Regions from separate parts of the Streptosporangium sp. NPDC006013 genome, predicted to be linked through region 1. Evidence: riboswitches for the same ligand, from Rfam matches in the RefSeq annotation. Region 1 holds a riboswitch; the other holds the start of a gene.
The links. Region 1 has a riboswitch for cobalamin ahead of cobN (cobaltochelatase subunit CobN). Riboswitches for the same ligand answer to the same signal wherever they lie in the genome.
Positions count from the first base shown of each region.

Region 2: another riboswitch for cobalamin. It lies ahead of ABZ260_RS08070 ((2Fe-2S)-binding protein); the one in region 1 lies ahead of cobN (cobaltochelatase subunit CobN).

Region 1 is NZ_JBEXUE010000062.1:3,284-7,523, forward strand. Features, by position in the region: gene ABZ260_RS12615 (precorrin-2 C(20)-methyltransferase) at 1-43, opposite strand, end outside; gene ABZ260_RS12620 (precorrin-8X methylmutase) at 141-767, opposite strand; gene ABZ260_RS12625 (precorrin-3B synthase) at 764-2,182, opposite strand; cobalamin riboswitch at 2,198-2,402, shown strand; gene cobN (cobaltochelatase subunit CobN) at 2,434-4,240, shown strand, end outside.
Region 2 is NZ_JBEXUE010000034.1:1,149-5,388, forward strand. Features, by position in the region: gene ABZ260_RS08065 (SAM-dependent methyltransferase) at 1-639, shown strand, start outside; gene ABZ260_RS08070 ((2Fe-2S)-binding protein) at 685-1,464, opposite strand; cobalamin riboswitch at 1,525-1,651, opposite strand; gene ABZ260_RS08075 (leucine-rich repeat domain-containing protein) at 1,918-2,856, shown strand; gene ABZ260_RS08080 (NUDIX hydrolase family protein) at 2,977-3,513, opposite strand; gene ABZ260_RS08085 (helix-turn-helix transcriptional regulator) at 3,856-4,240, shown strand, end outside.

The sequences.
Region 1 (4,240 bases):
GCCCCAGTCCAACCCCGTACAGGCACCCGAGATCCCCGCTCAACCCGCTCACCCCTCCTCGCTCGCGATCACGTTGACGACAGCCGCCGCCATCACGAGCCCAACCCCGTACAGGCACCCGAGATCCCCGCTCAACCCGCTCACTCCTCCTCGCTCGCGATCGCGTTGACGGCGGCCGCCGCCATCGCGCTGCCGCCCCTGCGTCCGTGCACCACCAGGTGGTCGAGTCCGGCCGGGTGCTCGGCCAGGGCCAGCTTCGACTCCGCGGCCCCGATGAAGCCGACCGGCACGCCCAGCACCGCGGCCGGACGTCCGGCACCCTCCTCGACCAGTTCGAGCAGGCGGAACAGCGCGGTCGGCGCGTTGCCGATCGCGACCACCGCGCCGTCGAGCCGGTCGCGCCACAGTTCCAGCGCCGCGGCGCTGCGGGTGGTGCCCAGCCGCAGCGCCAGCTCCGGGACCCGTGGGTCGCCGAGTGTGCAGATCACCTCGTTCGCCTTCGGAAGCCGTCGCCTGGTGACGCCGGAGGCGACCATCATGGCGTCGCACAGCACGGGCGCGCCGTCGCGCAGCGCCTCGCGCGCCGCCGTGACGACTCCCGGCGACCACGCGAGGTCGTCGACGAGGTCGACCATGCCGCAGGCGTGCACCATGCGGACCGCGACCTGGGCGATGCCCGGCGGCATGCCACCGAGGTCCGTCTCCGCGCGGATGGTGGCGAAGGAGCGGCGGTAGATCTCCGCCCCGTCCCTGATGTAGTCGATCACTTTCCCTCTCTGGTCGCCGCCACCGCGGCGCTCGTCTGCTCGGCGTCGGCGAACGTACGGCTCACGCCGTCCGCCTCGACGCGATATCCGTCTCCGGTCGCGACCACGTCCACGACCCGGCCGCGCGGGCGTCCGCACCGCCGCTCGCAGCCCGACCAGTGCACGGGGAGCGCACGGGTGCGGCCCCGCGAGGGGTGGACGTCGTCAGGACCGTCCGCACCGGACTCGGAACCGGTGCCGCCGTTCGCGCGCACACCCGCATGGATGTCGGCGTGGACGTCGGCGAGGGCCTTGGCGCATCCGGGCCGGCCGGCGCAGGCGGTCAGGCCCAGCCACGGCGACGCCGGGTCGCCGACCAGGCCCGCGTCCGTGAGCGCCGCCCGCAGGCCGTCGGCCTCCGGCGGCGGCAGGTCGGGGACGACGATCGTCCGCCACGGCGTCACCCGGACCTCTCCCCCGCCGTGCTCGGCCGCCTGGGCGAGCGCCTCCAGCTGGGCCGCCGTGAGCCGTCCGAGCGCGGCGAGAACGGTGAGGGCCGACCTGCCGTCACGCTGCGCGGCGACCCCGATTGTGCCGCTGTCCACCGTTCGCGCCCGTCGTACGGCGGGGGCGGACAGCCGGAGAGCCGGCTCCGCCCCGAGCCCGCGGGCCGAGACCCGTACTGGGCCGTCGGTCAGCTCGGTGAGCCGCCACGCGCCCGACCCCTGCTCGGCGCGCTCGGCCAGGAACGCCTCGGCGACCGCGAGCATGCCGGTGACGGCGGAGGAGACGGGTGCACGCAGCCCCAGGTCGGCACCGGCGAGCAGCAGCGCCACCTCGGAGACGTCCGCCGAGGCGTCCACCGGATCGACCGGCAGCAGCGTGACGTCCGCGCCAAGAGCCACCATGTCGCCCGAGCCGTCGTCGAGCGCGAAGAGGAACCGGCCGGGCAGGTCGGCGAGCACGGGCCGGGCGCGGAGTTCCCCGTCCAGCTCGGACACGAGCGGACGGATGTCGAGCAGGCTCGCGGGTGCCCGCCCGGCCAGGGGTGAGGCCACGATGTTGCGTACCCGCTCATGCGTGGCCGACGGTAGCAGCCCGGCGGCGGCCAGCCGCACGGCGAAGTCGGATGCCGGGGAAAGCCGCCGGCCGTCGTCCGGAACGCGCGTGTCGTCGCGTGCCGGATGCACGGTGGGAAGGGGCTCGCCGTCCTGCGGCGGGAGGCCGCGTACCTGGAGGTTCGCCCGGGAGGTCAGCTCGATCACGCCGGATCCGAGCTCCCGGGCGGCGGCGGCGACCACGCGGAGCTGACGCGCCGTGAGCGCCCCGCCGGGAACCCGGATCCGCGCCAGGCCGCCATCGGCCGCGGCGTGCACCTGGAGCGCTCCGGGACACGCGTCGGCCCGGGTTCTTCCGGGAGGGTCGGTTATTGACACGCAGTGGATGGTAGCTCCCATTTCTTTACGGATGTCCGCCTGGCATAGTGTGACCTAGGCGACGGCGCAGGGAGGAAGCCGGTGTGAAACCGGCGCGGTCCCGCCACTGTAACCGGGGAGCGAACCCCACCGAAGGCCACGGTCCGGCAACGGACGGGAAGGCCGGGGTGAGCGTTGATCCGGGAGCCAGGAGACTCCTGCCGTCGCGATGACGACGACCCGGGGCGAGGACCCCGAGGGAGGACTTCTGCATGCGTTCCGTGCCGCCCACCCCGCGATCGGCCGTGCCACCCGCGCCGCCTGCCGTCCTGCTGCTGTCGACCTCCGACACCGACCTGCTCAGCGCGCGGACGAGCGGCGCGAACTACCGGCTCGGCAACCCGGCGAGGCTGTCCGCCGAGGACCTGCCCGCGCTGACCGAGGGCACGGACCTCGTGGTCGTGCGACTGCTCGGCGGACGCAGGGCATGGCAGGACGGGCTGGACGCGCTGCTCGCCGACCGGCGGCCCGTCGTGATCCTCGGTGGTGAGCAGGCCCCCGACGCCGAGCTGATGGAGCTGTCCACGGTGCCCGGCGGGGTCTGCGCCGAGGCGCACGCCTACCTCGCGCACGGCGGTCCGGCGAACCTGGCCCAGCTGCACGCCTTCCTCTCCGACACGGTGCTGCTCACCGGGTACGGCTTCGCACCGCCCGCGCCCACCCCGAGCTGGGGCCCCCTCGAACGTGTCGCGCGACGCACCGAGGGCCCCGTCATCGGCGTGCTCTACTACCGCGCGCACCACGTCGCGGGCAACACCGCCTTCGTCGAGACGCTCTGCCTGGCCATCGAGGAGGCGGGCGGCCAGGCCCTGCCCGTCTACTGCGGTTCCCTGCGCAGCGCCGAGCCCGACCTGTTCGACACGCTCCGGGCCGCGGACGCCCTGGTGGTCACCGTGCTCGCCGCCGGGGGCACCCGCCCGGCGACCGCCTCGGCGGGCGGGGACGACTCCGCGTGGGACGTCGGCGCGCTCGCCGAGCTGGACGTGCCGATCCTGCAGGGCCTCTGCCTGACCACGGGAAGGGACGCCTGGCGGGAGAACGACGACGGCCTGTCCCCGCTCGACGCGGCCTCCCAGGTGGCGATCCCCGAGTTCGACGGGCGGATCATCACCGTGCCGTTCTCCTTCAAGGAGGTCGACGACGAGGGCCTGACCGTGTACGTGGCCGATCCCGAGCGGGCCTCGCGGGTGGCCGGCATCGCGGTACGGCACGGCCTGCTCCGGCACGTCCGGGCACCGGAACGGCGGATCGCGGTGATGCTGTCGGCGTACCCGACCAAGCACTCCAGGATCGGCAACGCGGTCGGCCTGGACACCCCCGCCAGCGTGGTCAGGCTGCTCACGGCCATGACGGAGGCCGGGTACGACCTCGGAGACGGTTTCCCCGGCGTGGCGGAGCGGGACGGCGACGCGCTGATCCACGCGCTGATCGCGGCGGGCGGCCAGGACCGGAACTGGCTCACCGAGGAGCAACTGGCCGCGAACCCGGTGCGGATCCCGGCCGCGCGCTACCGGGCGTGGTTCGAGACGCTGCCCGAGGACCTGCGGCACGGCATCGAGGCGCACTGGGGGCCGCCGCCGGGCGAGTTGTTCGTCGACCGGAGCCGCGATCCCGACGGCGAGATCGTGCTGGCCGCGCTGCGCGCGGGCAACCTCGTGGTGATGGTCCAGCCGCCGCGCGGCTTCGGGGAGAACCCGGTCGCCATCTACCACGACCCCGACCTGCCGCCGAGCCACCACTATCTGGCCGCCTACCGGTGGCTGGCCGACGACTTCGGCGCGCACGCGATCGTGCACGTCGGCAAGCACGGCAACCTGGAGTGGCTGCCCGGCAAGTCGGCGGGGATGTCGGCCTCCTGCGGCCCCGACGCGGCGCTCGGCGACCTGCCGCTGGTCTACCCGTTCCTGGTGAACGACCCCGGTGAGGGCACGCAGGCCAAGCGGCGGGCGCACGCCGTACTGGTCGATCATCTGGTGCCGCCGATGGCCCGCGCGGAGACCTACGGCGACATCGCCCGGC
Region 2 (4,240 bases), on a different contig from region 1:
TCGCGAGTCGTCGAGCTGCTCGTGCGCCAGGGCGTGCGGCAGTTCCTCGACATCGGGTCGGGACTGCCGACGCAGGACAACGTGCACCAGGTCGCCCATCGCATCGCGCCCGACACCCGGGTGGTCTATGTCGACAACGACCCCATCGTCCTGGTGCACGGCCGTGCGCTCCTGGAGGAGAACCACCTCACCTCTGTCATCCAGGGCGACATGCGGGAACCCGAGAAGCTCCTGACGGACCCGCAGATCGAGAGCGCCATCGACTTCACCCAGCCCGTCGCGGTGCTGCTGATCTCGATGCTGCACTTCATTCCCGACGACGCCCTGGTCGCCCACATCATCACCACGATCCGCGAACGGCTGGCCCCGGGGAGCCATCTGATCGTCACGCACGCCTTCGAGGCCAACGTCAGCGCCGAGGTGCACGAGGCCGGGCAGCAGGTCTACCGCTCGACCAGCGCGGGGGCGCTCACCTCGCGCGGCCCGGAACAGCTGGCCGAGCTGCTGAGTGGAATGGAACTGCTGGAGCCGGGGATCGTCCCGGTCGAGGCGTGGCGCTCCGAGTACAACGAGTACGGAGAGAAGACCACCGTCGACTTCACCAAGCCGGGCATCCTCGGCGTCGTCGGACGTAGCTGACCGCCTCCAGGTGAACCGGACTGGGAGAGCGCGAAGTGAAGAGCGTCAGCCAGGGCGGTGGGTTTGTGGCCGGCGGGCCGGCAGCAGGACGCAGTCACCGCACATGCCGCCGCCGGGCAGGCGGTAGTACAGGCAGCAGCTGCGACGGACGAAGAAGGGACGGCCGGGTACGGGCTCGGTCAGTTCGCCGGTGCCGCGCAGGAGATCCCGGTCCAGCAGTTCGCGGCCCAGCCGCACGGCCTTCGCGCTGAGGTCGGGCCGTCGGTGGATGAAGGCGCCGACGCTTCCGGCCAGTGCGGAGGCCGCATTGCCCCACAACAGCCCCGGCGCGATCTTCACGATCCGCCGGACCGCCTCCGCGAGCGGCTCCAGCATCTCGGCCATGATGCCGCGGTAGACCGGTTCGGCGATCCGCGCGGGGTCGCGGATGCCCCAGCCGGACAGCCGGGTGGCTCGCAGCGGCAGCGGGTCGGGGGCCGGCCGCCAGTACAGGTGCTCGGGGGCCAGGTCGATGAGCAGGTCGTGCGCGACCACGGCGCCGATGGACGGTGACCACAGGCGGGCGGCCAGGCCCTGGAACAGGATCGAGGCGGCCACCCGGTGCTCGGTGGTGTCCAGTCGTCCGGCCATGTCGTGGATTCTCGCCTCCAGGACGCCCGGATCCGTCCACAGATCGGTGAACGGCCGCCATCCGGCCTCGGCCTCGCCTGTCTCGATCCCGAAGTAGCCGCCGATGGCGCGGACGTCGGCGACCGCGCCGGCGACCACGGCCGGGGCGGCGGGCAGCAGTCCGGGTGGAGCACCGGCACGTGAGTCGCACGGCATGGCAATCGCCTTCCTCTCTTGGGGAGTTCCGCCCCAATTTCGCTGAGGAGGCGACGGCGTGAGTCTCCTGGCTCTCGGGTCCAAGCTCGCCCGGCCTTCCCACCCGTACCCGGGCAGTGGCGATATCGGGGTCCGCTCGCCGATCACAGTGGCGGGACCGCGCCGGGTTCACACCGGCTTCCTCGTTCCGCCGTCACCTTCGCTGTCATGGTCGCACGGCTCGCATGATTCGCGGTGGGAGGGCTTGCCCAAGGAAGTCACCGCTTCCGGCGACGCGCTTTTCACCGCGTACCGGCGATGTCTTGCCCAACTCGCGATCATGCTGTGATCAGCGGTCCCGCGCCCCGAGGGCGAAACAAGTCCAATGATCCACAACCGGGTCGCAAGTCCTCATCGCTACCGTGATCGCCGATCACATCTTGTTGACGGCAAGGAGAAATCAGGGTGGCAGCGGTGGATTCCGTGCTTCGGACCGCTCGGCGGCGGATGAACACGTACCTGCGCGAGGGGTCTGACACGTTGGACCTGTCGGGTCTCGGCCTGCTCCGGGTGCCCGAGGAGGTGGCCGAGCTTCCCGGTCTACGGGTGCTGCGCCTGAGATCCAACTGGTTGACCGAGCTTCCCCGGTTCCTGACCGACCTGCCCGCGCTGACCGAGCTCGACCTCGGGGGCAACCGTGAGCTGACCGCCCTGCCCGAATGGATCGGCGAGCTGACCGGACTGATCTACCTCAATGTCTCGGTGACCGGACTGCGCCGCCTCCCCGACTCGATGCGCGAGCTCACCGGTCTCACCGAACTCGGCCTGAGCAACCTCCATGACCTGGAGGAGGTGCCCGAGTGGATCGGCGACCTCACCCGGCTCGCCAGGCTCCGCATGTGGTATGCCGAGCCGGCCTGTTTCCCGGCGTCGATGGCCCGTCTCACCGCCCTCACCTGGTTGGACCTGGCATACAGCCGGCCCGCCGATCTCTCTCCGTGGCTGGGCGAGCTGACCGCTCTGGAGCATCTCGGTATGGGATGCGCCTCACTGACCGGCCTGCCGGAGTCGATCGGGAACCTCACCGCCCTCACCTCTCTCAGCCTGTGGAACACCGGGCTGACCGAGCTGCCGGAGTCGATCGGCAAACTCACCGCCCTCAGGTCCCTCGGCCTGGGCAAGAACAAGCTGACCGCCCTTCCCGAGTCGATGCGGGCTCTCACCTCCCTGACCAAGCTCGATCTGCAGGGAAACCGGCTGACCGAGCTGCCGGAGTGGCTGGGTGAGCTGACCGCGCTCACCGAACTGCGCCTGGACCGCAACGACCCCAGGCCCCAGGTTCCGGCCTCGCTGCGAGCACTCGCGCGAACCCGTCCGGAATGGCGCCGCTTCCTGGCCAGCCGCACCCGCTGAGCCTCTCCGAATCAGGTGCGGTGGCAGCGGCAGAGACAGCGCGTTGAGTGAGCCCGGCGCAGAGAGGGGGCACAGCAGCCCGCTCTCCTCGCGCCGGCGGGGATTTCCGCCGTCGGAAGGTCAGGAAAGGCGGCCGACGTAGGCGAGGGCCTGCTTCAGGAGGGTGCCCTGACCGCCGAGCATCTCCTGTTGCACCAGCGGTGACGAGGCCTCCTCGGGAGTGAACCAGACAAGGTCGAGGGCGTCCTGCCGGGGGCGGCAGTCACCCGCGACCGGGACGACGTAGGCGAGGGAGACCGCGTGCTGCCGGGGGTCGTGGTAGGGCGTGACGCCCTGCGTCGGGAAGTACTCGGCGATGGTGAACGGCTGCGGAGAGGCGGGGATGTTGGGCAGTGCCGTCGGGCCGAGGTCCTTCTCCAGATGGCGGATGAGCGCGTCGCGGACCCGCTCGTGGTGCAGCACCCGGCCGGAGACGAGGGCGCGGCTGACCGTCCCGTCCGCTCCGATGCGCAGCAGCAGGCCGACATGCGTGACCACCCCGGCCTCGTCGACTCGCACCGGCACGGCGTCGACGTAGAGGATCGGCATTCGTGCGCGGGTCGACTCCAGCTCTTCGGGAGAGAGCCAGCCGGGCGTGGTTTCGGTCATTTCGGTCATTGATCGATCGTACTTCGCGGTGGGCTCGGAAACGCGTTCTTCCCCGGCGACCTGCCGAAAGTCAGGGCCGGCGGGGCGCCGCCCGGCCTCGCCCGCGGTACGCCGGTCGTGGAGTCGATGCTCGCGATATTGCCAGGCGTACCGGCTTCTCGCCATGCCGAACGCGCCGCCATCCACCGTGCGCAGACCCGGTTCATCGCCGCCCCGATCCGGCTCTTATGATTCACAGCAGACCCGACATAGACCTCTTGGAAAGAGAACCGGTTGTTGGGAATGTTCATCTCGGTGAAATGCTCAGGCCGCTATCGTGAAGACATCGCGTGAGCGAGAGGAGGTGGCGAGATGGCCAGGCATGAATGGGACCCCGACCTGGGCGGCGGTCAGAATGAAAGCACTGGGCGTCGAATTGCCAGGGCGCGTAAACGCAGAGGGCTCACCCAAACCGGCCTGGCGGCCAGGGCCAATGTTTCCCGCAGCCTGATCGCGCAGGTCGAGGCGGGTCATAAACCGGCCACTCCCTCGCTTGTGGCGGCTGTGGCAAGGGCCTGCGGGGTCGATGCCGCGGAGATCAACGGCCAGCCCTACCGAGGGTCCGACAGACGCACCGACGCGGTGCACGCGGCGATGCCCGCCATCAGGCGTGCTCTCACCTACGCCGACATCTCCCCGGAGCTGGAGGTCCCTCCCCGGTCACTTGATGAGCTCGCCAAGGAACTGGTCAAACTCC